Regions from separate parts of the Alteromonas sp. ABM1_013 genome, predicted to be linked through region 4. Evidence: predicted binding sites of a transcription regulator. Region 4 holds the regulator's gene; each other region holds the start of a gene.

Region 1 (7,722 bases), on a different contig from region 4:
TAGCCCTTTATCTTTGGCGTTCAAGCGCATTAAGGAGTGAATATCGGTAAGAAAAGCAGATAAGTTTACATCTTTAATGTTTAATTCTAGCTTCTCAGCCATTATGCGTGACATATCAAGTAAATCATTGAGCAAGCTCAATAAGTGTTTGCCGTTTGAATGAATTATCGATAGCTCCTGCTGAAACGGGCTATTCCTTGCGTCATCAATGAGAAGTTCTGTATAGCCCAAAATAGAGGTGAGAGGCGTGCGCAATTCGTGGCCAAGGTGGGCTAGGAACTTGTCTTTTGCTTTGTTTTTTTGTTCAACCTTATTGCGCTCAATTCGCTCGTTTTCTATATCGCGACGAACCATGGCATAACGGATAGTACGCATAAAACGTGGCGATTCTATCTCGGACTTTTGAAGATAATCTGCGGCTCCCGCGCGCATCACCATTTCATCTACAGTAGCGTCTGACTGACCCGTTAAAATAACCACTGGCAGACTAAATTGGTTCGATTTAAGAACACCCAGAACGTCTATGGCATTCTCAGCGCCCAACAAATAGTCAAGCAAGCATAAATCAAAGTCTTCCGTCTTAAGCGCTTCTATGGCGTCAAGACTGTTTGTCACCCACGTTAACTCAAACTTAGGTGACTCACACTGTTCTAGATAGTCAGAAGTTAAGAAGTAATCATCTTCATCGTCTTCTACCAATAGAATTTTAATAACCTCTGACATCTAGTACCTCTTTTACTCGTGTGGTAACTCTACAAACTCGATCCAATAACGACCTAAAGCACGCATTAATTCAACTAATCCTTCAAAATTAACGGGTTTAGTAATGTAAGAAGCGCAACCGAGGTCGTAACCACGGAGCATATCTTCTTCTTCTTTCGACGTTGTTAGGATTACAACCGGAATACTGCGTAGTTTGGGGTCGTTTTTAAGTTCCTGAAGTGCTTCGCGACCATCTTTTCTTGGCATGTTTAAGTCAAGCAATATAAGGCTAGGGCGAGGCGCCGATGCTGGATCAGAATATTTTCCCTCGTGACGAAGAAACTCTAACAATTCCACACCGTCTTCAACGCAAAACAGATTGTTGAGGACGCGACTTTCTTGCAGCGCGTCAACGGTTAATAGGCGATCATCCTCATCATCATCGGCCATCAAGATATTTATTGGCTGGGTTTGTTTACGCGTCATTGTGTGTCTCTCCATTATTGTTGTTAGAACCAAACGGCTCGCTATCTACCGGCACTATTATTGTAAAAGTAGCCCCGTGTCCTGGTGCGCTCATAGCAGTAATTTGACCATTATGCCTTTCTACTATGCGTCGGCATACCGCAAGCCCTATACCCGTACCTTTATATTCACTTCTACCATGCAGGCGTTGGAACGGAGCGAATATTTTCTCTGCGAATGACTGGTCAAAACCAATGCCGTTGTCGGTAATTGCAATTTTTATCCAGTTATACTCTTCGGACATAAGTATATCCTGAGTATCTTCTTCGCTGGCTTCTTGTAAATTGACTTTGACAACCGGCGTTACACCTTCAGTTTGAAATTTGAGCGCGTTAGAGATTAAATTTAGAAATAATTGTTCAAGCTGTGTCTTATCCCCTCGAATGGAAGGCATATTTTCGCTTACATCTATCTGTGCTGATTTTTCATCAATGGCGATCTCTAAATCGCCTAGAACGCTCTGTATAACTTTATTTAAGTCTACATCATCAAAGTCTTTTCCCCGGGTTGATACACGAGAAAAGGCAAGAAGATCAGATATGAGCATCGACATGCGCTCTGCTGCGTTTAGCATTCGCGCTAAATAATCCTTGCCTCTCTCATCAATAACATCCTTGTATCCTGACTCTAGTCGGTTTCCGAATGCCCGAATTTTGCGAAGGGGTTCTTGTAAATCGTGTGAAGCGACAAATGCAAAATCTTCCAACTCTCGATTACTTCGTGCTAATTCATCGGAGTAAATACTGAGCTCTTGTGTCCGTTCATCTATGCGATTTTCTAAGTCCTCATTGACAGATTCAAGATCGGCCTGATACTTCTCGTGCTCTCGCGAGTTAATTTTCAATAATAGGAAAACTGCAATAACGAGTAGTAGGGTAGTAGCTGATGAGATGATTAATGTGTTTACTGAGTCTCTTCGCAAGCTCATCAAATTTGCTAAATGCGTACCTTGCATACCGCGTTCGGACCCATCGATTTCGCGAAAAAGCCCTTCAAAACGTTTATATAGCAGTATACCTTTGTCGCTTTTAACTAGACTAATAGCCTCTTGCTTTTTCCCTTCCTTAACAAGTTCTACTACTTGAATAACCTCGTTGACCTTTGCTTTAGTTAGCCTTAGCAATTCCTCAATTCTTGCAGATTGCTCATTAATATCAGACGAAAAAGAACTCACTTCTACCTCGTCCATCAACTCACCGATGACACCAAGTGTTTCAGTATAGTCAGTTAAATACTCTTCATCGTCTGTGAGCATATAGCCGCGTTGACCAGATTCCACTCGCAGCACCGCTACATGAAGCCTATTCACTGCATTGATTACACGATTAGTTGTAAATAGTCGCGCCTCAAGTGCTGAGAGGTCGTTAAGAGTACTTACTACATAAAAAGAGTTTGCAGTCATAACGACAATGATGACAACAACCAAAATTATCCAGCTGTAAATGGAAGACAGAACTTTAGAGATCATTTAATTATTCCGCATCGTTCTTACCCAGTTCTGACGTCATTTCAGAAAGGGTCTCGCTGCAGTCTTTTGCACTGCTTATTATTTTATCTAACGCCGCTAATGCTTTTTCGGGCGCAACATCACCATTTAGTGCCATTTTTACTAGCTCCGCCTGCATAGATATTCTATTTAAAGGCTTGCGAGCATCATGTACGAAAACACTTAGACGTGAGAATTCCTCGCTCGTCATATCGAGCACCCCTTATTATTCATCTTTGCTTAGATCGCCGTAGGCATGAAGGCGGTTGTACAGCGTTTTAGTACTTATCCCTAACATTTCTGCGGCCGTGGTTTTATTGCCACTTACTTTTTCTAACGTGGCGTAGATAAGCTCTTTTTCTACATCTTCAATCGTTCTTCCAGCTTGAAGGGCAGGTGTCGTACTCTGCTTCTGTGCAAAAGGAGATTCAATAGTTTTAGGAAGTTCAATCTCACTCTTCTCAGGGTCACTCATAATTGCTGCACGGTGAACGAAGTGTCTTAACTCACGAACGTTTCCTGGCCAATCATAGGCTTGAAGCGTTTCAAGTTGATTATCTTCCCATTTAAAATTAGAACCGTTATCTTTGTTAAATTCTGCAATAAAAGTTTTCGCTAGCAGCGGAATATCTTCTTTTCGTTCACGTAATGGTGGGATAGTGATTGGGAAAACGGCCAATCTAAAATAGATATCTTCGCGCAACACTTTGCTTTGCGCTATTTCTTCCATTGTTCTGTTTGTTGCAGATACTACGCGACAATTTACAGGTATAGATTTTGTGCCACCTACGCGAAGCACTACTTTATTTTCAAGTACGCGCAAAAGGTTGGGCTGCATATCGATGGGCATTTCTGTGATTTCATCTAAGAAAAGGGTGCCACCTTCCGCCTGCTCAAACACACCTTCTTTACGACCTACCGCACCAGTGAAGGCACCTTTTTCATGGCCAAACAGTTCACTACCAATCAATTCTTTAGAAAAGGCACCACAGTTTGTGGCGATATAAGGACCTTCACTTTCAGAAGCTCGGTGAATTGCAGCAGCAACCACTTCTTTACCAACGCCACTTTCGCCTAACAGCATGACGTTAGCACTTGTTTTACTGACTCTTGAAATGAGTTTGTATAACTCTTTCATCACGGGAGACTCGCCTATCAGCAAATCGAAGTGTTTTTCAATTGTTTCTTCTTTAGGTGTTGTGTCTTTTTGTTTTTTACTTAGAACAGCCTCAATTTCTTCGCGCTGTATTGGCTTTACAAGGTAGTCTACGGTAGGGCCACATAAGCCTTTAATCACGCTTTTAACCGAAGGGTGACCAGTAATTAGAGTAACGCGAGGACGCTTAGGAAGCGCATCAAGTTCATTAAATAGATGAGCGCCACTACCATCAGGCAGCATAAAATCTAACAGTACGTGATCGAATGTTTCTTTCTCAAGCCAATCACGGGCTTCAGCTAATGTAGCAGCGGTTAGAACGTCGTGGCCTAAAAATTCAATAATAGTACAAGCTACTTCTGTAAACTCGGCGTCATCATCAACTAAAAGTACGGTTAGCACGTGGATGTCCCTCTCTATTACTTTCCATTTAAAATATGGAATAAAATCAATGTTATAGTTTTATCATAAACAGCAAGGAAAAATAACTAGATACCTAGTTTTGATCGTTTATTTCCAAGCGTTATGTTGTATAGGTCATGTAACACTACATTAGCATTTAAGTAACTCACCTCAAGCATGTAAGCTTAATTCAGCGAACGACTGTTTAATACTTCGTTTCCACTATTTGCTCTAACCGGGTTTCGATCTATCAAATACAGTCTGAGTGTTACCTATTTACAAACGACTGCAAAAAGTATTCCCATTACCTTATGAATTGTGTGTGCATAGAGCTATGGCACATTTTTCGCACAATTTGTTGGGGGAGCAATTTTATAATTGGTGGAAAGAGTAGATAAAATTTACCGAAGGTTTGCGCATAGTAGGTCCGCATTTGCTCTCTGAAATTAGGGGATTACAGCTAAATTTATGTCAAAGGAATTGAAAATGTGGGCAAAAACAGCTGAGAGATCAATGACCTTAACCGAGCTGCTGACAAAAATGCAGCCTCGGGCTAGTCAAAATTTATTTTATTTTGCAGACTTTTGGGAAGTAATGGAAAAACGGGGATTTGGCCCGATGCTAGCGCTTCCTTCCTTTATCGCCTGCACCCCTATAGGCGCTATTCCCGGTGTACCTTCTTTAACCGGTGTGACGATTTTACTTATTGCATTGCAAATATTACTCGGTAGCAGACATCCATGGTTACCTCAAAAAGTTATGGATATACATTGCGATGCTGATCAACTACGCCATATAGTGGAAAAAATAAAACCCTATGCGGCTAGTGTTGACCGATTTCTCGTTCCCCGTTGTTTTTTTATGAGACAGCCCGTGTTCCGCTCTTTAATTGCATTGAATTGTGTGGGCTGCGGCTTGGTAATGGTTCCGTTAGAGCTTATTCCCTTTATGGGTCTTATTCCCGCATTGGCAGTGTTCATTATGGCGGTTGGAATGGCTACAGACGATGGTGCAGTAGCCTTGATAGGTGTAACAATCTCGTTGTTTGGATTTGTGTTAGGCTTTCAACATTTGCCTGCAGTGGTGAGCTAATGCGCGAGCTACTTATACATCAATCAAGCATAAACTCAGAGGTAGGCAAGTTCATTGTTTGGTACCTCAGTTCTCCCATAAATGCGCGTGCCGCTGGGCCTAACGTGTCTCCATCTTCGAAAGAAAGATAGAGAAGGGCTTTTCTCAACGCCGCATTGTTATCCAAAGGAAGCGGTACTAACGTACCATTTTCTAATTCATCCTTGATAATGGCTATAGGTAGCCATGCAAATCCTAATCCTTGAGCGATGATATCTAAAGATGTTCTCACGTGACTCACTGTCCAGCGCTGTTCTGCACCCAGCCAACCCACATCCGCCTTGCGCTCTGCAGATGAGTCGCGAACGACAATCTGACGATGAGTTTTAAGATCCTCTAAGGTAAGAGTTCTATTTAATTGATGCAAAGGATGTTTAGCATGAGCCACCGCGGCGAACTCGATTTCACATAAGTCTTCGCTAAAACCATTCGGAAAGACAAAGGGAGAAATGCCCAAATCTACTTTTCCGCTACTTAATAACGCGTTAGCTCCGCTAAGGACGGTTTCCTCTATTTCTATGCGTAAGAGAGGAAACTCTGCAGAGACTTTGGCAAGCACGTTATACAATAACTCAGAAGGGAAAATAATATCCACAGCTATACGTAGTGTTGTTTCTGTTCCTACTTTTAAGCTACTTGCTACCGCTTCAAGCTTGTGAGCTTCGTTAAGCAAAAACGAAGCGCGGCGATACATGAGCTCACCCTGCGGAGAAAGCTGTACTTTACGGCCAATATTTTCAAATAGTGTTACACCAATGGCATTCTCAAGTTTTTGAACAGCGTGATGAACACTAGATTGACTTTTATGTACTTCTGCAGCTGCTTGATTGAAACCACCAGCATCAACAACGGCTTTAAACATACGCCATTGTTCGAGTGTAGATTTAAGCATACGACGCCCTTAACCCGCTTTATGGGCTACTTATAGCATAGACTGATTATACAAGTCACTTTTCAAGAGCGAGGTTAATAGATGATACAGGACACGTTACTACTGATACGTTCTCGTATCCCATAAGCATTAATTGCTCAGCGGCTAATTTGGCACGAACGCCAGATGCACAATGAATGTAAAGCGGTGTAGAGGCATCTTTGAATTTCTCCAGTGCTTTCATCTCGAGCACGCCTCGTGGAATGTTGTGGGCAGAGGGGACTGGCTGGCTCGCTGCTTCATTGCTTTCCCTGACATCGATGAGAGCGCCATTATTGTGCACTAGCTCTTCTGAAGCTTTTTCTGCAGTGACGCATCGAATATCGAAACTGATGTTCTCAATCCGAGTTTTAATATCTATTAGCATAATACTTTCAATTGATAACAACTTTATGTAATTAAGATAAGGTTAATCTAATGTAAGGATCGAATCTCAATAAAACAATATGAATTACCGGAATTCGTCGCATATAATGGCAAGTCGGCAAAATGTCTTATACTTTAGTATAATTAATAGCTAAATTATTGCCAGAAATGTTAAAGAAAGGAAGTGCTTATGTCTGAAGATATGGTAATAGGTTCAGAGGATATAATGGAACATGCGGTGGAAGCTGAGATCTTCCTTAAGCAATTTGCGAATAAAACACGTCTTATGGTGCTTTGTTCATTGTTGAAAGAGGAAAAGTCGGTAACCGAGCTTTTAGAAGTAGTCAATGTTTCACAGCCCGTGATTTCTCAACACCTTGCGCTATTGCGAGAGTCGAAAATGGTAGCTACGAGAAGGGAAGGGCAAACAATTTACTATCGACTAGCGGATGAACGTGTCAAACGACTTATTGCGCTTATGGACGAATTCTTCTGCAAGTAACTTTTTCGTATCCATTATTACAACGACAATGTCCGTGCCAACACGGACATTATATCGTTTAACATTTATTCAAATTCAAATCTTAGACGATTTATCCAGTTGCTTTCTCAAAAGGGCAATGTAGTCCTCTTCTGCAATCCTATCACTATCAACCTCTGGTCTATTGACCAATTCGTCATGACTCAGGTTGACCGCAACACAGTGTGCCGCCCAATCGATATTTTCAATGTCTCTCGGTAATAGCGCAAGATGTTTACCGCCTGGAAGCCAGTTATTGGTATCAACCACTAGCATCACAATTTTCCAACTTCGCGTGTCGATTATAAAATTGCTTATGTGTCCAACGTTGTCGGTAGTCGTAGCAACCTCATAACCTCCCACTTCGCCAACAGCCCTCAAATGATTACTCGTTTTTTCAGGGTGAAGTGTTTCGGATTCTTCTGCTTGCTGTAATTCAACGAGCTCATTGGGATGTGCAAATTCTCCCCATGCCCCTGGCCCAATCCAGTAGTAGCCGTAAC
Region 2 (7,722 bases), 330 kb from region 4:
TTGCGTCAATCGTTGACCCGGTAAACGGTATTAACGTGCCCGCAGTCGGCCAGTTTTATCTGATACTAGCGACCTTATTGTTTTGGACCTTGGATGGACATTTGTCCATGATACAAATGATCGTCATGAGCTTTGAGGCGTTTCCTATAGGCGAAGCATGGTGGACCGGTGAACAGTTCCGCGATATTGCCCATTGGGCCGGCTGGATGTTTATATCGGCAGTGACCCTCTCCCTTGCGCCAATCGTCTCGCTGCTTATCGTGAACTTGGCGTTTGGCGTAATGACCAAAGCTGCACCACAGCTAAACATTTTTAGTATTGGTTTTTCCATTGCTCAGGTAATGGGATTACTGATTATTTGGATAACACTTGATAACTTTACTGCACACTTCGAAACCCAATGGTTTAGAGCCGAACAGTTTATGTGTGAACTATTGAATATTTGTTCGTAGGAAAACATGGCAGATTCAAGCGAAAAAACAGAAGACCCCACGGGGAAAAAACTCGAAGATGCCCGAAAAAAAGGGCAGCTAGCTCGTTCCCGTGAACTCTCTACGACCCTAGTACTTATCGTCAGTGCTTTTATGTTCTTGTTTGTGGGCGGGTGGATTGCTGAATCTGTTTTTAAACTTACTCAGAGAATGTTCATTCTCTCTCGTGACGAAACCTATGATATTACCCACATGTTTGGCGCATGGGGTGAAGCCTTTTCGGCAGTAGGTCCTGCCGTTGTGCTATACATGGTCGTAGCAATGATCGCGGGTATCTATGGTTCTATTGCGCTTGGCGGTTTTAACTTTACCTGGGAAGGTGCAAAACCTAAGGGTTCAAAAATGAGCCCCATTCAAGGCTTCAAACGCATGTTTGGCACGAATGGCTTGGTAGAGTTACTTAAGTCTATTGCAAAAGTGGTGGTCATAATTGGTATGGCTATCGGAGCGTTACTGTTCTTCGAAGATGAAGCGCTGCATTTAGATATGGAGCTATATCCGGGAAACATCTTTCACGCGCTCGACATGCTTAAGTGGGCGTTTCTTATTTTGGTGTGCGGCATGATCCCTATCGCGCTCATTGATGTGCCTTATCAAATGTATAAGCACAACAAAGAAATGAAAATGACCAAGCAAGAGGTAAAAGACGAAAGGAAAAATGCGGAAGGCGACCCTATGGTTAAAGGCCGAATTCGCCGCTTGCAGTATCAGGCGGCAACCAAGCGCATGATGCAGGAAGTACCTCAGGCAGACGTGGTAGTAACCAACCCGACTCACTTTTCAGTAGCGATTAAGTATGATGAACAGGGCGTAAGAGCACCTGTTGTGGTGGCAAAAGGGGCTGATGAATTGGCCATGCATATCAGAAAAATTGCTACCGCCAATAACGTACCCTTAATACCTTCTCCTGTACTTGCTCGTGCCATCTTTTATTCGACAGAAGTCGACGATGAAATTCCGAACGCCTTATTTATGGCGGTAGCACAGGTGCTAGCACACGTTTATCAGCTTAAAGCGCATAGGGCAGGGAAGGGGAAGCGTCCTAAGCCACTTAAACGGGATTTGCCTATTCCTCCAGAATACCGTCGCTAAGTATCTATATTTCTGGTTTTTTTAGGGGCCTATTTATATCTTCTGCATACTCTTTAGCTCTATTGGTGTACTTAAATGCCGCTTCGTACAAAGCTGGCACGTTAGTTGAAAACTCTAATGAAGATTTACATAAAGCGTCAATTTTCTGATAGAGAGACACCCAGCCATGCAGTTATCCGGTTATCTTCAGCGATTCGATAAAAATCAGCTGCAAAATTTTACCAGTGGTTTAGGCGCGCCTATTGTCCTTTTGGCAATCATGGGAATGGTAATACTACCCATGCCGCCGTTTTTACTCGACGTATTGTTCAGCTTTAATATTGCGCTCTCTCTCGTCATTATTTTGGTGGCAGTATTAACTCAAAAGCCTGTCGATTTCGGCATATTTCCTCTAGTACTATTGATAGCGACGGTTTTGCGACTTGCATTGAATGTCGCCTCTACTCGCGTTGTATTACTGTACGGCCACGAAGGGGGAGATGCGGCAGGTAAAGTGATTGAAGCCTTCGGTGCGGTTGTTATCGGTGGTAACTATGCTGTAGGTATTGTTGTCTTCGCTATCCTTCTTATTATTAACTTCAAGGTAGTAACCGCAGGTGCGGGACGTATTTCAGAAGTAAGTGCTCGCTTTACCTTGGATGCTATGCCAGGTAAGCAAATGGCAATTGACGCTGATTTAAATGCAGGCTATATCGATCAAGACCAGGCGCGTCAGCGTCGCGAAGAAATAACCGCAGAGGCTGACTTTTACGGGTCGATGGACGGTGCATCAAAGTTTGTAAAAGGCGATGCGGTTGCTGGCCTTTTTATTATGCTTATCAATATTGTTGGCGGCTTATTCATAGGCATGATTCAGCACGGTCTTTCATTTGGAAATGCGATAGAAATTTACACTATTTTGACCATTGGTGATGGTTTGGTGGCGCAGATACCTTCATTGCTACTTTCGGTAGCAACGGCGATTATCGTTACTCGAGAAAACGAAACCCAAGAAATGGGTAAAGAGATCCGTGGTCAGCTAGGAAATAATCAAGCGCTTTATATTGCATCAGGCGTGCTTTTCGTCATGGGTATCATCCCGGGTATGCCTCATATCGCATTCTTGGGTTTTTCATTTTTGATTGCGGGCTTTGCATATTGGCAGACAGTTCAAGCTAAGAAGAAAGCTGAAGAACCTCAATTGCCAGAGAACATTTCAAAAGATGAAACTGTTGCACCTGAAGTTAAAGAGCTGGGATGGGACGACGTTCAGCAGGTGGATACCATTGGTTTAGAAGTGGGCTATCGCTTAATTCCGCTTGTTGATAAAACTCAAGGTGGTGAGTTGTTGACACGAATTAAAGGCGTACGTAAGAAACTATCGCAAGAGCTGGGTTTCCTTATTCCACCTGTTCATATACGCGACAATTTAGACTTAGAGCCTAACACTTATACCATCGCTATGCTCGGCGTCACAATTGGCGATTCCGTTATAAGTCACGACGAAGAGCTTGCCATTAACCCAGGGCAAGTGTTTGGCAAGCTAGAGGGGCGGGCTACTAAAGACCCTGCTTTCGGGCTAGATGCGGTTTGGATTAAACCTAATAAGCGCGAGCACGCGCAAACGCTTGGATACACGGTTGTTGATGCCGCTACGGTTGTTGCGACTCATCTAAGTCAGTTACTTTCAAATAACGCCTATCAGTTACTTGGGCATGAAGAAGCGCAACAGCTTCTAGATATGCTGGCCAAACAGCACCCTAAATTGGTCGAAGGTTTGGTGCCCGATATTCTGCCGCTTAGTACCGTTGTGAAAGTGCTGCAAACCTTACTATTTGAAGGCGTGCCTATTCGCGATATGCGCACCATCGTGCAAACGCTTAGCGAGTACGGCACACGGAGCCAAGACCCAGATGTATTGGTGTCTGCGGTGCGTATAGCACTCAAACGTTTAATCGTTCAGGAAATTACTCAGGGGGCAAAAGAGATACCTGTCATAACCTTGGCGCCAGAGTTGGAACAGATGTTGCACCAGTCTCTTCAAGCAGGTGGCGAAGACGGTGCTGGTATAGAGCCAGGTCTGGCAGACAAGCTGCAGAAATCATTGCAGCAAGCCAGTCAGCAGCAAGAGTTAGAGGGAGAACCTGCAGTACTCCTTACCTCAGGCATGCTACGACCCGTTCTGTCTCGCTTCTTAAAGTATTCTGTTGTTGGGCTGCATGTTCTTTCATACCAAGAAGTGCCTGACGACAAACAAATAAAAATAGTCAGTTCGGTCGGTCAATAATCTGACACTGGGTGATTGGAGAGGTTGCAATGAAAATTAGACGTTTCTTCGGCAAAGATATGCGTGAGGCGCTAAGCCAAGTTAAAGCTGAGTTGGGCAGTGATGCAGTGATCATGTCAAATCGCAAAGTTGCTGACGGTATCGAGCTTGTAGCAGCCTACGACAAAGAGCCTGAAGCCAAGCTTTTCACGCCTAAGGCGACACCACAGACCGCTGCCAAAACGCCTGGCCAAAAGGCTGTGCCTAGCTTAAGTGAAATTATTGGCGACGATGGCCCTGATAGCTTAAAAGCCTTGCTGGAAAAGCAGCATGGTGGAAACACAGTGGCAGGTAGTTCTGCACAACCAGCACAGCCAATGTCAGCGAACGCTAAGCACGCCAACGAAATTGCATCTCACTTAGATTTTTCAGAAGCGTTTATCGACGACCTTGAAACACAGTCACCAGCACAAGATGCTATCGAGCAACAGACTTTTCCTGAGCATCAAGCGTCAAGTATGGGTGAAACTCCTGTATCCCAGTCTGCTGAACTAGCTCAAATCAAAGAAGAGTTAGCTTCACTTCGCGACGTATTGCAGTATCAAGTTGCAGACCTAATGGAAGCGAAGAACAAGCGTCAAAAACCTGTTCATCAATACTTGGTCACGCGATTAACCGATATGGGTTTGAGTAGTGCACTAGCAACTCAGCTGATTAGCTATACACCGGCTCATTACAACGAACGTGACGCGTGGGTATATCTTCTTAACCTATTGGCTAATCGCATAAATGTTACCGGAAACGATATACTAAGCTCACAAGGTGCCGTTGCATTAGTCGGGCCTACTGGTACAGGTAAAACAACCACGGTTGCAAAGTTGGCCGCCCGCTACGCGCAAAAATACGGTGCAGAATCGGTAGCTATGATAACTATTGATACGTATAGAATTGCAGCCTATGAGCAACTAGCGACATACGGAAAAATTATTGGCTGTACTGTGCGAAAAGCGCAAACTAGTGAAGAACTCGCAGATTTATTGTTCCAACTTCGTCATAAGCGACTAGTATTGATTGATACAGCAGGTTTTAGTCAGCGTGATAGTCGATTAATTAAGCAAATTAAGCAGTTCGACAATGGCCAAATGCCAAAAGTTAAAAAATATTTGGTAGCGCAAGCCAATACGCAATATCCGGCTTTGCAGAGAATCATTCAAGCGTATGACGATATTGAACTAAGTGGCTGTATTTTCACAAAGTTAGATGAGTGCTACTCTTTAGGAGAGGTACTTAGTGCAGCGGTTGAATACCAACTACCGGTTAGTTATGTCACCGATGGTCAAAAAGTGCCTGAAGACATTAAGATTGCAGAAGCGAAATCTTTAGTTTCCGCTGCTGCAAAGCTTTATAAAAAGTACGGTTTGAATCATACTAGTGGTAACAACGCAATTAAAACAGCATAAGCAGTATGATTGACGATCAAGCGAGTAGCTTAAGAAAAATGAAGCAATCACGGTTAATCAAAGTAATCGCCGTCACCGGTGGTAAAGGTGGCGTCGGTAAAACAAACATTACGCTTAACACTGCTATCGCCATGGCGAAGCAGGGCAAGCGTGTAATGGTTCTTGACGCGGACCTTGGTCTTGCAAACGTAGATGTGATGCTAGGCCTGCGAGTTGAGAAAAACCTATCTCACGTACTCTCTGGCGAGTGCACGTTGGACGAGGTTTTAGTAACCGGCCCCCACGGTATTAAGATTGCGCCCGCCACATCTGGTACGCAGTCAATGGCGGAACTCTCACCCACACAGCACGCTGGCTTGATAAGAGCGTTTAGCGAGCTGCGTTCTCAAATAGACGTATTAATAGTCGACACCGCTGCTGGCATTTCAGATATGGTATTAAGCTTTTCTAAAGCCTCCCAAGATATCATGGTGGTGGTTTGCGATGAGCCAACATCACTAACTGATGCGTATGCGCTGATAAAAATCCTTAACCGTGAGCACGGTGTTTTTCGCTTTAAAGTTGTGGCCAATATGGTTCGCGATGTGCGAGAAGGTCAGGAATTATTTAGCAAATTAAGCAAAGTGACAGGGCGTTTTCTTGATGTTGCACTAGAATTAGTGGCGACGGTGCCATTTGACGAAAATATTCGCAAAGCTGTGCGTAAGCAAACAGCTATTGTTGATGCTTTTCCAGGCTCTCCTGCAGCCGTAGCGATAACCAAGCTAGCAAACAGGGCGCTTACTTGGCCTATTCCAGCGCAGCCTGGAGGTCACTTAGAATTTTTCATTGAACAATTAGTTGCAGAAAAAGCCGTAGGAAGTCAACGTTGAACAGCAAGGCAGCCGCTTATCAACAGCAAACAGATAAATCGCAGTTAGTCGAAAGACATGCGCCTCTGGTTAAGCGTATTGCGCACCATTTGATGGCGCGCCTGCCTGCGAGTGTACTTGTTGATGACCTTATCCAATCAGGCATGATTGGTTTGTTAGAGGCCGCTCGAAACTTTGATGGGTCAAAAGGCGCAAGCTTTGAAACCTTCGCAGGTATCCGCATTCGCGGTGCCATGCTGGACGAAATACGCAAAGGTGATTGGACGCCACGTTCTGTTCACCGAAATGGTCGCGCAATAACAGAAGCGATATCTCAGGTAGAAAGTGAAACTGGGCGCGACGCACGAGATTCTGATATTGCTGACAAGCTTAATGTGAGCTTGCAGGATTATCACCAGATGCTCAATGAAGTAAATGCCGGGAAGTTGGTCGGCATTGAAGATTTAGGTGTGTCGGAAGATGTGATCACTACCGAGCAAAGTCGAGGCAGTGATGCACCGTTAGAAGATTTAATGCAGGGCGCATTTCAAAAAGCGCTGGCCCATGCAATAACGACATTACCCGAGCGAGAAGCGATTGTTCTTTCACTTTACTATGATGAAGAACTAAACTTAAGAGAAATAGGCGAGGTTCTCGACGTAAGTGAGTCGAGAGTCAGTCAAATTCATAGTCAAGCCATGTTAAAACTCAAATCACGAATGAAATCGTGGCAAGCTGACGAAGAATAGAAATTAAAAACAATTAACCCCTCAGTGGAGGCTATTTTGGACAAAAGCATGAAAATTCTCGTGGTCGATGACTTTTCAACCATGAGACGTATCATCAAAAACCTACTCAAAGACTTGGGTTTTGCCAACATTCAGGAAGCGGATGACGGAAGCACTGCATTACCTATGTTACAACAAGGCGATTTCGACTTTGTTGTTACTGATTGGAACATGCCTGGTATGCAGGGTATAGATTTGCTCCGCGCGATTAGAGCCGATGACAAACTTAAGCATTTGCCAGTACTTATGGTGACCGCCGAAGCGAAGAAGGAACAGATCGTTGCCGCCGCCCAAGCGGGTGTGAATGGTTACGTCGTTAAACCTTTCACCGCGGCAACGCTTAAAGAAAAATTAGATAAAATATTCGAACGTTTAGGTTGATCCAGACGCTCACCAGATAAATGAGGTTTACTGGATGTCAACGAATGTAAACGTTCCAATATCGTTAGAAGAAGCAAAGCAGCTTGTCACTTTTCTCGAAGAAGGTGACAAGGCTTCAGCTAACGCACTACTTGAAGCCGTCTCAATGAAAGAAAACGTTGAGCTATTCGCTGAAGTAGGCAAGTTAACGCGTCAACTCCACGACGCATTAAACAACTTTCAAATAGACGACCGCATCAAAAATCTAGCTACAGACGATATCCCTGATGCCCAGTCCCGCCTTACCTACGTAATTGAAGAAACCGAAAAAGCTGCTAATACTACTATGGATGCCGTTGAGGCGAGTATGCCCATCGCTGAACTGCTATCGGAGCGGATCGAAAAGGTTATGCCAGAGTGGAAAAAGCTGATGAA
Region 3 (7,722 bases), on a different contig from region 4:
AGAAGCGGCAGAACTTTCTCATAAAACCAACAGCTTGCCGGAAGTATGTGGTCGCGTATGCCCGCAGGACAGACTTTGCGAAGGTGCGTGTACGCTGAATGACGATTTTGGTGCTGTTACCATCGGTAGTATTGAAAAATACATTACCGATACGGCATTCAAAATGGGCTGGCGCCCAGATATGTCTGACGTGGTATGGACCGACAAGAAAGTGGCAATTGTAGGTGCAGGTCCTGCGGGTCTTGCATGTGCTGATATTCTAGTTCGCAACGGCGTTAAACCTGTTGTTTACGATAAATACGAAGAAATTGGTGGCCTGTTAACGTTTGGGATCCCGTCTTTCAAGCTAGAGAAAGATGTTATCAAGTTACGCCGCCAAATCTTTACCGAAATGGGTGTTGAGTTTGTACTTAACACCGAAATTGGTAAAGACATCCAGTTTCAGGATTTGCTTGATAAATACGATGCAGTATTTCTGGGCATGGGTACGTACAAGTCGATGCAAGGTGGTTTCGATAACGAACACGTTGAAGGCGTCTATGATGCACTTCCTTTCCTTATCGCTAACACCAACCGCGTAATGGGACTTGAAAAAGACCCTGCTGATTTTGTTGACATGAAAGGCAAGCGTGTTGTTGTGCTCGGTGGTGGTGATACCACTATGGACTGTGTTCGCACCTCTATTCGTCAAGACGCTGCGCAAGTAACCTGTGCGTATCGTCGTGACGAAGAAAGTATGCCTGGTTCACGCCGCGAAGTGGTTAACGCTAAAGAAGAAGGCGTTGAGTTTAAATTCAACCTACAGCCTCTTGATATAGCCGTTGATGAAAACGGAAAAGCCTGTGGCGTTAAGTTCGTGAAAACTGAAATGGGGCCGCCTGATGTAAATGGTCGCCGCCGCCCTGTTGAAGTAGAAGGTTCTGAACACGTACTTGAAGCAGATGCTGTTATCATCGCATTTGGTTTCCAACCAAGTCCTGCGCCATGGTTTGCCGATTTCGGCATTATGCTTGATGAGAAAGGTCGCGTACGCGCGCCTTCTGCGGGTAAGTTTGCTTTCCAAACTTCACACCCACAAGTTTTTGCTGGTGGTGATATGGTGCGTGGTAGTGACCTGGTTGTTACCGCTATCGACGAAGGCCGTAAGGCTGCAGAAGGTATCATGGATTATATTGGCGTTTAACCTTCGCGAATATTCCTTGTCATTAAAAGCTCGATAGCCTCGCTATCGAGCTTTTTTGTTTTACACGCAACAGAAGATACGAAAAGCTCTACTTACATACCTTAATAGACCAAGGTTTAGTTGAAGCAAAAGCGCAACGCCTCTAGTATCGTAACAAGGAATTAAGAATATCGCCCACTGGATGAAGAACCTACCTATGAAGCACGTAAACACTAAGAAGCTTTTATTTTGTTTAGCATTAGCCTCAGGAAGTGCCTGTTTTGCAGACACTCTTTCAGTAGATTCTTCGTCGAACGCCCAAGTTAATGAGCAAAAAGTTAACCAGGGTGCGATGCCGTCTTTAAGCCAACCTTCTATTGTGTCGTGCCCCGCCGAGTTTCAGCAGGTGAAAATATCTAATGATGCAAGACAGTGCCAAGCCTTCGAAAAAGACACGTCGGCAGTTATGGTTTATCACTCACCACGCTCCCCAAGTGAGATACTTAGCGAATACCAAGGCGCTCACCCACTACTTAAGCCCCATCTAGCTATTAGAGGCCGTACATTATTGTCCTCTCAAGATAATGCCGTAAGGGTAGTTATAAGCCCTGACAATGCCGGTTCTCAGGTTGATATTCTAGTCACCTCAAAAAATCAATAAATACATCGTAGAAATCTGCCAACAAAGCTAATGTTGGCACCCGCCTTGCAATTTCATCAATAACTACTTCATGACAGCAATAAGCGTCATTTTTATGACGCCTATGCCGTAAACGAAGCTCATGCCGCTAAGCTATATACACTGGGCCAGGCTGACCTTCAGTTACTCATGTCATGACTTTTTCTATTGATATTTGCGAGGGTTACGATGGAATTGGCAATTATTTTAATGATGTTACTTATAGTCGTTGCACTAGGTGCCATAAAGTTGTCAGACGGTGGAGTAGCATTTCCATTTAGGCGGAAAGCACAACTGTTCACTCCGGTAGAGCATACTTTTTTAAACCTTATTGAACAGGCCATGGGTCGAGAGTTTAGAATAGTGTGCCGCGTACGTCTTAATGACCTTGTATCAGTACGTCAATCAACCAACAAGAAGACAGCAAGCCAAGCGCTTAGCAGAGCATCTAGCAGACAACTCGACTTTGTACTGGTCGATAAACAAGATATGAGCCCTGTTATGGCTATCGATTTGGTTCACAGCCAAGGGAAAGAAGGCTATAAAACGCAAAAAGATTGGTTTGTAACGGGCGCTTTAGATGCAGCAGGCCTTCCGCACGCAAGGATTAAAGTTAAATCTGGCTACACGGTTGACGATATTCGCGAGTGCTTGGAAAACAAACTGATCCCTTATCGCCGTCTACAAAATAAAATGGCACAGCTACCTACGCACAACCCAGAACCACCCAAGCGCCCTACCCGTCCTGTGCGTTCAAGCAGACCAGCTGCCGCCTGAAACGGTTAATCAGAGCTTCCCCTAGCCTTTGTTACTTTGCTGTTTTCTTACTCTCAAATAGCGGTAACAAAGGCATTTTTCTGTCAGTTTCTCTATTTTCCTTATACAATTAGTGCATTCAATAGCGTGTTCACGCTTTTAACTCTCTTAACACCCTCGGTAATGTTATGAAAAAAATTGGTATTTTAGGTGCAATGGATGAAGAAGTTGCGCTACTTAAAGCATCGCTTTGGAACGTAAAAGAAACACAGTGGAAACACCTTACATTCTATGAAGGCACACTCAACGACATTGAAGTGGTGTTGGTTAAATGCGGCATTGGTAAAGTAGCAGCCGCTATCGCTACCACTGTATTGATTGAGCAGTACGCTCCTGATGCAGTTGTTAATACAGGTTCTGCAGGTGGTTTCGACAAGAACCTGAATATTGGTGACTTAGTGATAGCAAGTCACGTTATTCACCACGACGCCGATTTAACCCATTTTGGTTACAAGCTGGGTCAATGTGCAGGTATGCCTGAAGATTTTCGCTGTGATACCGCATTGATGGAAACAGCACGTAGTGCAGCTGCAGAAATTACTTCATTACAATCGACAACGGGCTTGATTTGCACTGGTGATGCATTTATCGGGAGCGATGAAGCGGTGGCGGAATTGCGTGAAAACTTTCCTGATATGAAAGCGGTGGAAATGGAAGGAGCAGCTATCGGTCAAACCTGCCATATGCTAGATACACCGTTTCTTGTGATTCGCTCGTTATCAGATATTGCTGGTAAAACTTCATCAGTGAGCTTTAAAGAATATTTAGACACTGCTGCTAAGCATTCTGCACAGCTAGTTATGGCAATGATCAAGGCCCTCGCAAAATAATATGACAGAGGTAATTAGCGACCCGCAATATCAGTCGCTATTAGTACTTTGGCTGGCTCTCGCCGTAGATGCCTTGTGGCGCTGGCCCCAAAGTACACATCCCCTAACACTTATGCGCTACCTCGTTCTGCAAATGGGGCGTAAGGTAGTGCCATCACGAGACTTCGGCCCGTCTCAGCACTACATTTCAGGTTCGTTAGCCGCTCTAGTTTTAATTGCGCCTTTAGTAGTTTGTATCGCCATCTTAGTGTACATGGCTCAGTACCCCGTTTTCTTTGAAGCAATCATTCTCGTCGCGCTGCTCGATTTTGGCTACCAGCGTCAGCAGTATAAAAAGGTGCTGGCAAGTGTTGGTAGAAATAAAAAGTCTCTTGCACGAGAAATGGTTCAGACCATTACCGCAAGACAGTGTAACTCTCTAACAGACATTGGTATTGCTAAAGCAGCGATTGAGTCGCTTTGGCTTAAATTTCTTTACCTGTATTGCGGCGTTATTTTTTACTTTGTGGTTGCAGGGCCAATAGGTGCACTGATCTATAGGTTACTTTTGCTCACGTCGTGGCAATGGCACTACCGCACGCCTGCAATGGCACTCTTTGCAAAACCCGTTCGCAAGCTGGTTTATTTACTTACCCTTCCACCCGCTGCTATTGGCGGCTTTATAACTCTTCTTATTAGCCATCCCGTAAAAGGCATTAGCGCTATAAAACGCTCACAAGTAAAAGATAAGACGTCACTACTTCTGGCGCTTATGGGTGGTGTACTAGATGTAAAACTGGGGGGCCCTGCAATTTATGCTAATAAGAAATTTCGATATGCCCGCGTAGGAGGCAAAAATGACGTTAAGTATTCTCACATGTTAAAAGCTAAAAACACGGTTACTTTGGCAATGATAGCAACGAGTGCATTTGCATCTTTAACCCTGTTTGCCATGGCCGTTGCGCTATGAAAATATTGCGCGCACTAAGCGCATTTTCTTTTTTTCTGCTGTGCTCAATGCCTATTTGCGCACATGCCAACAAAGCAACAGATCCTACCGTCGGGACAAGAAAAATTACCAACGAAGAGCAACTTCCTTCCGGCGGTTTAAATGAACAATTGGATGCGGAACCTTCCGACTTAAAAATAATTAGCCTTGCACCACACCTTACAGAATGGGCATTTAGTTTAGGTTTAGGGTCAAACCTTGTAGGTGTAAGTGACTACAGTGACTATCCAGAAGCTGCCAAGAGTATTCAACGAATAGCCGATTTTCAAGGTGCTGACATTGCGGCAATAGTGGCATTAGAACCAGATTTAATACTTGCTTGGGACGGAGGTAACAAACCTCAGGATATACATAGACTTTCTTCAATGGGGCTTAATGTATTTACCAGCAAGGTTGGAAATATCACAGATATTGCTAGTGAAATAAAAAGGCTTGGTGCACTTACTAACACGCAAAAAAAAGCCACCCAGCTCGCCAATGATTTTCTCAGCGAGTTAAAAAACCTAAGACAAAAATACGATAAGAAGCCACGTAAATCAGTGTTTTACTATTCATGGACGGCGCCACTTATGACTATTGGCCCCAATGCATGGGGAAATAAACTATTAAATGTTTGTGGGGCGCAAACGCTATTTCACGATAGCCCGATAGATTACCCTCAAGTAGCGGTTAAAGACGTGCTAGTTCGCCAACCCCATGCACTCATTGCCGCTTCCAAGAGTTCACACAAAGACCTAGAAGTATTTTGGCACGCTCATCGCGGGTTTCTTGATGCACCACTTATTGTGGTCGACCCGGATGTCACTAGCCGCTTTTCACTACGATTAATAAATGAACTAAAATCATTATGTGAAGGTATTAAATAAAGCGCATAAGCGTTATACTTAAGTCTAAAATATCAGTAAGAAGGTAAGAGCATCATTTCATGCGGATTGTTGTTGCGGGTTTTCTAGTTGTTATTAGTGTTGCATTATTTGTTTCGCTTCAGTGCACGGCGAAAGCGACGGCACAAGCTTCTGTTGCCGCTTCTCCTTATCTTATTGAACGGGTCGCTAGCAACGACTGGCTACTTATTGATGTTCGCTCACCTAAAGAGTTTGCCGATGGTCACATTCCTGGTGCCGTGAATATGCCCCACGAGAACATCAATGACTACCTCAGCGAATTAGAAGGCCACAAAAACAAACCTATCATCATTTACTGCCGTTCCGGTAGACGCGCTAAATTGGCGATGAAAGTGCTGGAAGAACTCGACTTCTCTGAAGTCATGCATTTAGAAGGCGACATGTTAGGTTGGAGCGCGGCAGGCATGACAGTTGACAGAATGTAGTCTAGTTGCTTTCCCCTGAAAACCACGCAATGCGCTAAAAACCAAGCGCTTAGCTGATAACTGTGTGTAACTCATCCCCTGTGATACACTCTTTTTATTCGATGATTGCATGAAACACCTATGAAAATAGATATTGCTACTCCGGCTATGTTATTTCCGGCAATTTCTTTATTGCTTCTGGCCTATACCAATCGCTTTTTAACCCTTGCGACTATCATCCGAAACTTTTCAAAAGAAGAGAAAGATGACAACACTCAAGCCCAAATAAAAAACCTTCGGTTGCGCATTCAACTGATTAAACGTATGCAAATAGCGGGGGTGGGCAGCTTTTTTCTTTGCGTGGTCTCAATGTTGGCCATTTATCTCACCTATCAACAAGTGGGAAACTGGGTATTCGCAGCAAGTTTAGTGTCACTACTCTATTCATTGTGGATGTCGGTAAGAGAAATTCTGATTTCTGTAGAAGCGTTAGATGTTCACCTTGATGGGATGAAAAACGCCCCTCATAAAGAAAAAACATGACGCCAACCAATCACATGAATCATTTAATTCAAAGCGATATAACTTACGAGCATTTAGCGCCTGAGTTTTTTCAAGGCGTGATTTCTCTTGGTAATTACGTACATGGTGACAACTACCTCACTAACGAGTTGCTCGCTGATTACTACACCAAAAGTTTTGTTGGCAATACTAATGCTAGCTGGGTAGCGCTATACAAAAATAAGGTAGTGGGTTTCAGACTGACCTTCGCACATACTCAATGGAAAATAGATGAATGGTGCTGCCCTTCCCTTTGGCCGGTAGATTCAAATACGGTGTGCTATTTCAAATGCAATACTGTAGACCCCGCTATGCAGGGCTGTGGAATTGGCAGTGTGCTATTAAGCAAGTCTATAGAATGTGCAAGAGCGCAAGGTGCTGAAGCGGGTTTAGCGCATATTTGGTTGGCAAGCCCAGGCAATAGTGCATTTAAGTACTTCACCAAAAATGGTGGCCAATTGATAAAAAAACACGCCAACAAATGGCGCTACGCATCTATTCACGAGGGCTATGATTGCCCCGTTTGTGAAGGCTATTGTGAATGTGAAGGTGCGGAAATGCTACTACAATTCTAATATCTCACATGACATAAACGCTCACAGCCATCTTATTTTATGACCTACGACCCTCTTATTTCCCGCTGCGTTTCATCAATGCTTCCCGTGCCCAAAAGCTACTGGCATGCTACGCATAAAGTGCCAACACTACCGCCTTTGAACAAAAAGGTTAATTCCGAATACCTCGTTATAGGTGGTGGCTATATCGGCCTATCCGCTGCAATCACGCTTGCTCAAGCTAAGCAGGATGTTACGCTACTTGATGCAAACTCACTTGGATTTGGCTGTGCAGGCCGCAATGGCGGTTTTATCCTCTCTGGAAGCGGTAGACTGTCATTAAGCGCTATAGAAGATAAATGGGGTCATACAGTTGCTACGGGCATGCAGGCCGAGTTTGACGGCGCCGTGGATTTGCTTAAAAAGCGTATTACAGCCTTTGATATGCAGGTCGATTTAGTAGAAGGGCCTTATTTAAAATTGGCCCATAATGTTAAGCAAGCCGAGCAACTGTACGCCAGTGCTAATCATCTAGCATCAAACTTCAATGTACCAAGCACTATCCTCACTTCAAAAGACCTTGCTGCCCGTTTTGGAATAAACGGGGCTTACGGTGGCGTTGAACTTGAAGGTGCATGCTTACACCCTTTAAAACTGGCGAGTGAATATGCAAGAGTCGCTAAAGAACTTGGTGCCACGCTTTTCTACGACTCACCAGCCATTCGCATTGAAAAGCAAAAAACAGGGTTCCTTGTCACCACGCCAAGCGGCTCGGTATCTGCTAAGCATTTACTCATTGCTACTAACGCCTATACCCCCAAAC
Region 4 (7,722 bases):
CAATTTTTGGTGAAAATAAAGCAACGCTAGCATAGGCAAATGGCACTCTTTTTGCGACAATCTATCGAAATACTAACTATTACAGGTTGTTGTGCTTTTAAACATTGTTATTTTTCTGGTTGGGCTGATTGTCTTGAGTTGGAGTGCGGACCGTTTTGTGTACGGTGCTTCCGCACTAGCAAAAAACATCGGTATCTCTCCTATGATGATCGGATTAACGATTGTCGCTATGGGCTCTTCGGCACCTGAAATTGTGGTTTCCGCTATTGCCTCTGCAAATGGCAATATGAACACAGCCGTGGGTAATGCCCTTGGTTCAAATATAACTAATATCGCGCTGGTGTTGGGTGTAACCGCCTTAGTGAAACCACTGCTTGTTTCGTCTACAACGCTTAAACGTGAACTTCCTGCGCTTCTCATTATCTCATTAATCGCAATCGGCTTTATGTTCGATGGCGAGCTGAAGTCTTACGAAGGGATAATTTTACTGGGCCTTTTCATTTTTGTTTTGGCAATGATGGCTTGGTTATCGCTACAAGTAGATAAAGAAGACCCGTTGGTAGCTGAGACCGCAGATGAAATCCCTAAAGGCGTTTCTAATACCTCAGCGCTTATTTGGATTGGTGTTGGCCTTGTCGTATTGCCTTTAAGTGCCCACTTTCTTGTAAACTCAGCCGTTGAAATTGCCAGATACATGGGCATTTCTGATTTGGTTATTGGGTTGACGATTATCGCGTTTGGCACAAGCCTTCCGGAATTAGCAGCAAGTGTCGCAGGTGTGCTTAAAGGTGAAGATGATTTAGCACTTGGTAATATTATCGGCTCTAATATTTTCAACTTGCTAGCCGTACTTGGTATGCCAGGTTTAATTGCCCCAGGTCTGCTAGACCCTGACGTTTATAATCGAGACATGTACGTTATGCTCGGTTTAACCTTGCTGTTGTTCTTGTTCAGCTTTGATTTAATTGGAAAGCGTACAATATCAAGAACCAATGGATTTATACTTCTGGCTTGCTTTATCGGCTACCAATATTGGCTGTTCGGATAATCATGAATACACAAACTCAGATGCACTATATCGAATCGGCAAAGCGCGTTATCGACATTGAAACGCAGGCTATTGCTAACCTTGCTGAGCGCTTAAATGGTGACTTTATCACTGCATGCAACATTCTCTTCAACTGTAAGGGAAAAGTGGTTGTAAGCGGTATGGGAAAATCTGGACATATCGGTAATAAAATTGCGGCTACGCTAGCCAGTACAGGTACTCCAGCGTTCTTCATGCATCCCGGTGAAGCCAACCATGGCGATTTGGGCATGCTAAGCAAAGGAGATGTGCTATTAGCCATTTCCAATTCTGGTGAAACCAATGAGTTAGTTAACTTGCTGCCCGTGGTTAAGCGCTTAGGTATTCTGGTAGTGGCGATGACCAATAGTGCTGATAGCTCGCTAGGCCAACACGCAGATGTAGTGCTGGATATTAGTGTAGAAAAAGAAGCGTGTTCATTGGGTCTGGCGCCCACATCAAGCACAACGGCCACACTGGTTATGGGTGATGCCCTAGCGGTAGCCCTACTTGACCAAAAGGGTTTCACTTCAGACGACTTTGCGCTGTCGCACCCCGGCGGTAGCTTAGGTAGAAAGCTGCTGCTTAAAGTGAGTGATATCATGCTAAGTGGCAGTGATATCCCACTAGTAAATTTAAATGCAACTGTTGCTGATGCACTTTTAGAAATTTCCAAAAAGGGCCTAGGCATGACTGGTGTTATCGCACCCGATGGTTCGTTAACAGGCGTGTTTACTGATGGTGATTTACGCCGAATACTTGATGCCCGTATAGATGTGCATAGCGCGACAGTAGAAGATGTAATGACCAAAGGCGGCAAAACAACCACAGCAGAGCAGCTAGCTGTAGAAGCCCTAAACCTAATGGAAACCCATAAGATAAGCGCACTAATGGTTACCGATGAAAAGCGCAACCCTGTCGGAGCCTTCAACATGCACATGCTTTTGAAAGCGGGAGTACTCTAAATGACGACAACTCTATACACCGATTTAGACCAGGCACTTTTTGAGCAGTTGGCAAATATTAAGTTACTGGTTTGTGACGTGGATGGCGTATTTTCAGACGGTCGCATTTACTTGGGCAACGACGGTGAAGAACTTAAAGCTTTTCACACCCGAGACGGATATGGCGTGAAAGCCTTGGTAAGTAATGGTGTTAACGTCGCCGTGATAACAGGGCGTCGCTCAGCAATTGTAGAAAACAGAATGAAGGCGCTAAACGTAGCACATATTATTCAGGGTGAAGAAAACAAAGCTGACGCCCTCGGCGAATTAATGAAAAGCCTAGGGTTGAACTCAAGCGAAGTTGCCGCCGTAGGAGACGATATGCCCGATACAGGTATGTATCAGCACGTAGCGGTAAAAATTGCGGTTGCCGATGCTCACCCTTTTGTTGCAAAGCAAGCGAACTGGATCACCACACTTCCGGGTGGATTTGGCGCAGTTCGAGAAATATCGGACACCATTTTGCAAGCTAAAGGCGTTGCAAATGATATTTTCGGAGCTAGTGTATGAGCCAGTTTGGCTTCAATCGCTTAGGTTTAAGTATATCGGCGCTATTTATCTTAGCTATGCTTATGTACATCCCAACGTGGATGGAAGAGCAGCCTGAAACTCAAGGTAGTAGCGAAAATGATGCGCTCAAGCCTGCCTACAAGGCAAAAAACTTAACAACAACCTTGTACAACCAAGACGGTGAGTTAAATCACAAAGTCTTTGCAGAGTCGATGGAGCATTACGACCAATTAGGCTTTGTTTTATTCCAGCAACCTAAATATACCCTTTATACAGAAAGCGCTTCATCACCCTGGGTTGTAACTGCGCAGGAAGGAACGCTTTATAACAATGAATTAATTCAGCTTGAAGATAGCGTTGTTATTGAAAATCAAACCAGCGATGATTTTGTCAAAAGTTTATCCACGGAATACATCCAGATAAATTTAGACACGAAACAAATGACATCTGATCAACCCGTTGAGATACTGGGTACGCAATATCTTATTTTAAGCAATGGGTTTAACGCGAATTTACGCACACAAGAATACGAGCTTTTAGATCATGTACAAACGACTTATTCCCCTAGCAACTAGCGTTCTACTTGCCATCGCTAGCGGTGCGGTAATAGCCAGTGAAGAAGATTTTTCACAACCCATTAAGATAGGGTCAAACACCCAGTTTATTGATGGTAAAAACAAAACCGCGCTGTACAAGGAAGATGTACTTATTACCCAAGGTTCACTCCTAATCGAAGCTGATGAAGTAGAAGTAATAGCTACAGATGGCAGCGGCCGTGAAATATTTATCGCCCGTGGCAACCCTGCAAGCTATTCTCAATCACTAGAAGACGGTACACCGGTATCAGCGAAAGCCAATGAAATTCGCTATGAAGTAATTAATCGCACTATTTCTTTGGCGGGTAATGCTGAGCTACAGCAAGATACCAGTAAAGTGCAAGGTGATAAGATTACGTTCGATATGATTACTGAACAATTGCTTGCAACGGGTGGTGCCGGTGAAGATGGTGAAGGTCGTGTTACCACAGTATTTACTCCTGACACCATTCGTAAAACATCGTCTAAGAAAGACAACGAGGACAATGAATAGCAATGGCAACTTTGAGCGCTAAAAACCTTGCTAAATCGTATAAATCGCGACAGGTTGTTCGCGATGTAAGCCTTTCAGTGTCTACCGGTCAAATTGTTGGTCTTCTCGGCCCTAACGGCGCTGGTAAGACCACCACTTTTTACATGATTGTAGGCTTAGTCAACTTAGACAAAGGCAAGATCGAAATTGATGATAATGAGCTTACTCACCAGCCAATGCATGAGCGCGCACGCCGCGGTATAGGCTACCTCCCGCAAGAGGCATCAATATTTAGAAAGCTTACGGTACATGAAAATATCATGGCCATTTTGCAAACCCGTAAAGATTTAAATTCACAGCAGCAAGAAGAAGAAGCAGACGCCCTACTTGATGAATTTAATATCAACCATATACGTAATAGTACGGGGATGAGTTTGTCAGGGGGAGAACGGCGTCGCGTAGAGATTGCTCGAGCTCTGGCAGCAAAACCACAATTTATTTTGTTAGACGAACCATTTGCCGGTGTTGATCCAATATCAGTTAATGATATAAAGAAGATAATACAGCATCTGCGAGATAGGGGTATTGGTATCCTTATCACGGACCATAACGTACGCGAAACATTGGATGTTTGCGAAAAAGCGTACATTGTGAGTCATGGCGAGCTTATTGCGCAAGGAACTGCGGAACAGGTTTTAAGTAATCAAAAAGTAAGGGACGTATACCTAGGCGAACAATTCAGGCTATAGTTAGTGTAACCTAATTGTCATTTTTCAGTTTCGCTCTGGTATATTTAATTTAGAGCATTTAAATAAGACGTAGATGAAACCATCTTTACAGCTAAAATTTAGCCAACAACTTACCATGACACCTCAGCTTCAGCAGGCAATTAAACTGCTGCAGCTTTCTACGCTTGATCTCCAGCAAGAGATACAAGAAGCCCTCGATTCTAATCCGCTTTTAGAAGTGGAAGAAAGTAACGACGAGCCACAAGTAGAAAAGAACAATGTCGATAGTGACGATAGCGCTGCTGAAGCGACCGCTTCTGCATCGAGCGATACGCTAGAAGCGGGAGATGCACTGGAGAAGAATGATCTTCCCGATGAGCTACCTATCGACAGTACCTGGGATGAGTATTATTCGGCTTCTTCCGCGCCTGCACCTGGCCCATCTAATGATGATGAACAAATCTTCCAAGGTGAGACCACAGAAGACATCCAAGAACATCTTCTTTGGCAAATGCGCCTCACTCATTTTTCAGATACTGACCGCGCTATCGCTACAGCAATCATCGACTCAATTGACGAATCAGGTTATTTAACCGTTACTCTTGACGACATCTTAGAAGCGGTCAACGACGATGATCTAGAAGAGCCTATCGAAATGGACGAAATAGAGTGTGTACTTAAGCGCATTCAAATGTTCGACCCCATTGGTTCAGGTTCTCGTACACCTCAAGAGTGTCTTATGGTGCAATTACGCCAGTTTTCAGAAGACACACCGTGGCTTGCTGAAGCGAAGCAGCTTATTGAGGAATATTCAGACTTACTGAGCAGTAAAGACTACCGCACGCTAATGCGTAAGAGCCGATTGAAAGAAGAGCAGCTGCGCGAAGCAATGCGTTTACTTCAAACCTTGAATCCTCGCCCAGGTAGTGCTTTAGTTACTAAAGAGCCTGAGTACGTTATTCCTGATGTCTCAGTAACCAAGAAAAATGGCCGTTGGGTGGTTGAACTGAACCCCGACAGTCTGCCTAAATTAAGCGTAAACCAACAGTACGCAGCGATGAGTCGTCGTGCCAAGAACAGCAGCGATTCACAATTCATCCGCTCACACATGCAAGAGGCCAAGTGGTTCATAAAGAGCCTTGAATCTCGCAACGATACCTTAATGAAGGTTGCAAATTGCATTGTGCAGCAGCAAATGGGCTTTTTTGAGCACGGCCCGGAAATGATGAAACCAATGGTGCTAAATGATGTCGCAGAAATGGTAGATATGCACGAATCGACTATTTCGCGTGTAACAACGCAGAAGTATATGCATACGCCCCGTGGCATCTTCGAATTGAAGTATTTCTTCTCAAGCCACGTAGCAACAGAGTCAGGTGGTGAGTGTTCATCTACAGCGATTCGTGCATTGATCAAGAAGTTAGTGGCTGCGGAAAATCCTAGCAAGCCGCTAAGTGATAGCAAGATTGCTTCATTGTTGGCCGAGCAAGGCATAAAAGTCGCTCGGCGAACAATAGCAAAATACCGGGAATCATTGTCGATCCCGCCGTCGAACCAACGCAAAAGCCTTATTTAAACGGGCTTAATAATATAAGGAAGACGAAATATGCAAATCAACCTTACTGGTCATCATGTCGAAATCACCGACTCTTTGCGTAATTATGTCGATACGAAGTTCAGCAAACTTGAACGTCACTTTGATCACATTTCTAATGTGCATGTCATCCTGAACGTTGAAAAATTAAATCAAAAAGCTGAAGCGACTGTTCATTTAAGTGGCGCTGAAGTATTCGCATCCTCAGAAAATACCGACATGTATGCGGCGATTGACAGCATGGTTGATAAACTCGACCGGCAGGTAATCAAGCATAAGGAAAAACTGAAAAAACATTAGTAGTTAATTGAGCATGGATATACAAGCCATCGTAAGTCTGGACCGCACCGAGTGTGCGGTTCAGTGTAATAGTAAAAAGCGAATTCTTGAGATCATCGCTGATATCGCTGCCAAGCATAACGATAACATCGACCAGGCAACGGTTCTAAATAGCTTGATGGCTCGAGAACGTATGGGTAGCACGGGTATTGGTAACGGGATAGCACTGCCTCACGGTCGCTTGGCCGGCCTTGAGAAGGTAATAGCAATCGTTGTAACAAGTACACCAGCTATCAACTTTGATGCCCTAGACGAAAAGCCCGTAGACATATTCTTTGCTCTTCTCGTTCCCGAAGAGCAAACCGAAGGACACCTTCAGACACTGGCTACCGTAGCCGGTAAGCTAAGCGACAAAGAAACGATTAAAACAATACGTCGTGCAACAACCAGCGACGAAATTATTTCTGCATTAAGTTAAACAATAAGTGCCTACACCTCATAGGTAGGCGCTTTATTCGACAACTCGTATGTGATGAAACCAGAATATAAGGGAGAATTTAGGTGAAGCTGATCATAATCAGTGGTCGTTCGGGGTCTGGTAAGTCTGTCGCACTTCGCGCATTGGAAGACTTAGGTTACTACTGTGTTGATAATATCCCAGTAAATTTGCTTCCCACCCTCACCCATACTGTTGTTGATGAATACGATCAAGTTGCAGTAAGTATCGACGTAAGGAATCTTCCCAAAAATCCAGATGACTTGGTAGAGATTCTAGATTACCTGCCTTCTTCTTGGTCGATGACTATAGTGTACATTGACGCAAGCGATGACGTTCTGGTTAAGCGTTTTAGCGAAACTCGCCGTCTTCACCCTTTAGCTAAGCTAAATAAGTCTCTATCGGAGGCTATTAGGGCGGAGTCTGCGCTTCTTGCGCCAATTACTGAACGCGCTGATTTATACCTAGATACAGACAAGCTAACAATACATCAACTCGCCGAATTGATCCGTGAACGTATATTGGGTAAGAAAAGTTCACGCCTTGTTCTTGTCTTTGAGTCATTTGGCTTTAAACACGGCATACCTAAAGATGCTGACTACGTTTTTGACGCGCGTTTTTTACCTAACCCGCATTGGGAGCCAGACCTTAAACACTTAACTGGGTTAGATGCCCCCGTGGAAGTATTTTTAGGCTCACAACCCGTAGTAACCAAATTTATTTGGCAGATTCAAAACTTGATGACCACATGGCTTCCCCATTTAGAACGCAACAATAGAAGCTATGTGACTGTGGCTATCGGTTGCACTGGCGGCCAACACCGCTCAGTCTATATTGCCCAAACCTTGTCGAAAACGTTCAGCGAAATACACCCTGATGTTCAAATTCGTCACAGAGAGTTGAACCAGTAATGACTATTCAAAAAACGCTTACAATCGTCAATAAACTAGGCTTACACGCCAGAGCAGCCACGCAAT

Evidence for each region. Region 4 encodes sigma-54, which starts transcription at its own class of promoters, with help from an activator protein. Its sites were predicted from a motif close to GTTGGCACGNNNNTNGNNT; they were not measured.
Region 1: a site for sigma-54 is predicted at 4,605-4,623, ahead of ACXAGK_RS15805 (exopolysaccharide biosynthesis protein). Genes of this name have one in related genera too.
Region 2: a site for sigma-54 is predicted at 1,676-1,694, ahead of flhA (flagellar biosynthesis protein FlhA). Genes of this name have one in related genera too.
Region 3: a site for sigma-54 is predicted at 1,856-1,874, ahead of ACXAGK_RS05845 (DUF2726 domain-containing protein). Genes of this name have one in related genera too.

The regions. Positions count from the first base shown of each region.
Region 1 covers NZ_JBSWXH010000005.1:235,920-243,641, reverse strand. Annotated here, with positions in the region: gene ACXAGK_RS15830 (response regulator) at 1-723, opposite strand, end outside; gene ACXAGK_RS15825 (response regulator) at 736-1,188, opposite strand; gene ACXAGK_RS15820 (sensor histidine kinase) at 1,178-2,695, opposite strand; gene ACXAGK_RS15815 (hypothetical protein) at 2,700-2,924, opposite strand; gene ACXAGK_RS15810 (sigma-54-dependent transcriptional regulator) at 2,940-4,271, opposite strand; gene ACXAGK_RS15805 (exopolysaccharide biosynthesis protein) at 4,758-5,363, shown strand; gene ACXAGK_RS15800 (LysR family transcriptional regulator) at 5,383-6,294, opposite strand; gene ACXAGK_RS15795 (rhodanese-like domain-containing protein) at 6,350-6,700, opposite strand; gene ACXAGK_RS15790 (ArsR/SmtB family transcription factor) at 6,890-7,201, shown strand; gene ACXAGK_RS15785 (PRC-barrel domain-containing protein) at 7,277-7,722, opposite strand, start outside.
Region 2 covers NZ_JBSWXH010000001.1:773,359-781,080, forward strand. Annotated here, with positions in the region: gene fliR (flagellar biosynthetic protein FliR) at 1-452, shown strand, start outside; gene flhB (flagellar biosynthesis protein FlhB) at 459-1,583, shown strand; gene flhA (flagellar biosynthesis protein FlhA) at 1,750-3,849, shown strand; gene flhF (flagellar biosynthesis protein FlhF) at 3,879-5,288, shown strand; gene ACXAGK_RS03275 (MinD/ParA family protein) at 5,294-6,160, shown strand; gene ACXAGK_RS03280 (RNA polymerase sigma factor FliA) at 6,157-6,888, shown strand; gene cheY (chemotaxis response regulator CheY) at 6,925-7,308, shown strand; gene ACXAGK_RS03290 (protein phosphatase CheZ) at 7,343-7,722, shown strand, end outside.
Region 3 covers NZ_JBSWXH010000002.1:260,708-268,429, reverse strand. Annotated here, with positions in the region: gene ACXAGK_RS05855 (FAD-dependent oxidoreductase) at 1-1,183, shown strand, start outside; gene ACXAGK_RS05850 (hypothetical protein) at 1,380-1,823, shown strand; gene ACXAGK_RS05845 (DUF2726 domain-containing protein) at 2,031-2,618, shown strand; gene ACXAGK_RS05840 (5'-methylthioadenosine/adenosylhomocysteine nucleosidase) at 2,786-3,487, shown strand; gene ACXAGK_RS05835 (cobalamin biosynthesis protein CobD/CbiB) at 3,489-4,436, shown strand; gene ACXAGK_RS05830 (cobalamin-binding protein) at 4,433-5,341, shown strand; gene ACXAGK_RS05825 (rhodanese-like domain-containing protein) at 5,401-5,805, shown strand; gene ACXAGK_RS05820 (DUF2721 domain-containing protein) at 5,926-6,327, shown strand; gene ACXAGK_RS05815 (GNAT family N-acetyltransferase) at 6,324-6,920, shown strand; gene ACXAGK_RS05810 (NAD(P)/FAD-dependent oxidoreductase) at 6,960-7,722, shown strand, end outside.
Region 4 covers NZ_JBSWXH010000001.1:439,504-447,225, reverse strand. Annotated here, with positions in the region: gene ACXAGK_RS01930 (calcium/sodium antiporter) at 92-1,048, shown strand; gene ACXAGK_RS01925 (KpsF/GutQ family sugar-phosphate isomerase) at 1,051-2,031, shown strand; gene kdsC (3-deoxy-manno-octulosonate-8-phosphatase KdsC) at 2,032-2,580, shown strand; gene lptC (LPS export ABC transporter periplasmic protein LptC) at 2,577-3,155, shown strand; gene lptA (lipopolysaccharide transport periplasmic protein LptA) at 3,124-3,669, shown strand; gene lptB (LPS export ABC transporter ATP-binding protein) at 3,672-4,397, shown strand; gene ACXAGK_RS01900 (RNA polymerase factor sigma-54) at 4,471-5,952, shown strand; gene hpf (ribosome hibernation promoting factor) at 5,983-6,270, shown strand; gene ptsN (PTS IIA-like nitrogen regulatory protein PtsN) at 6,284-6,727, shown strand; gene rapZ (RNase adapter RapZ) at 6,811-7,656, shown strand; gene ACXAGK_RS01880 (HPr family phosphocarrier protein) at 7,656-7,722, shown strand, end outside.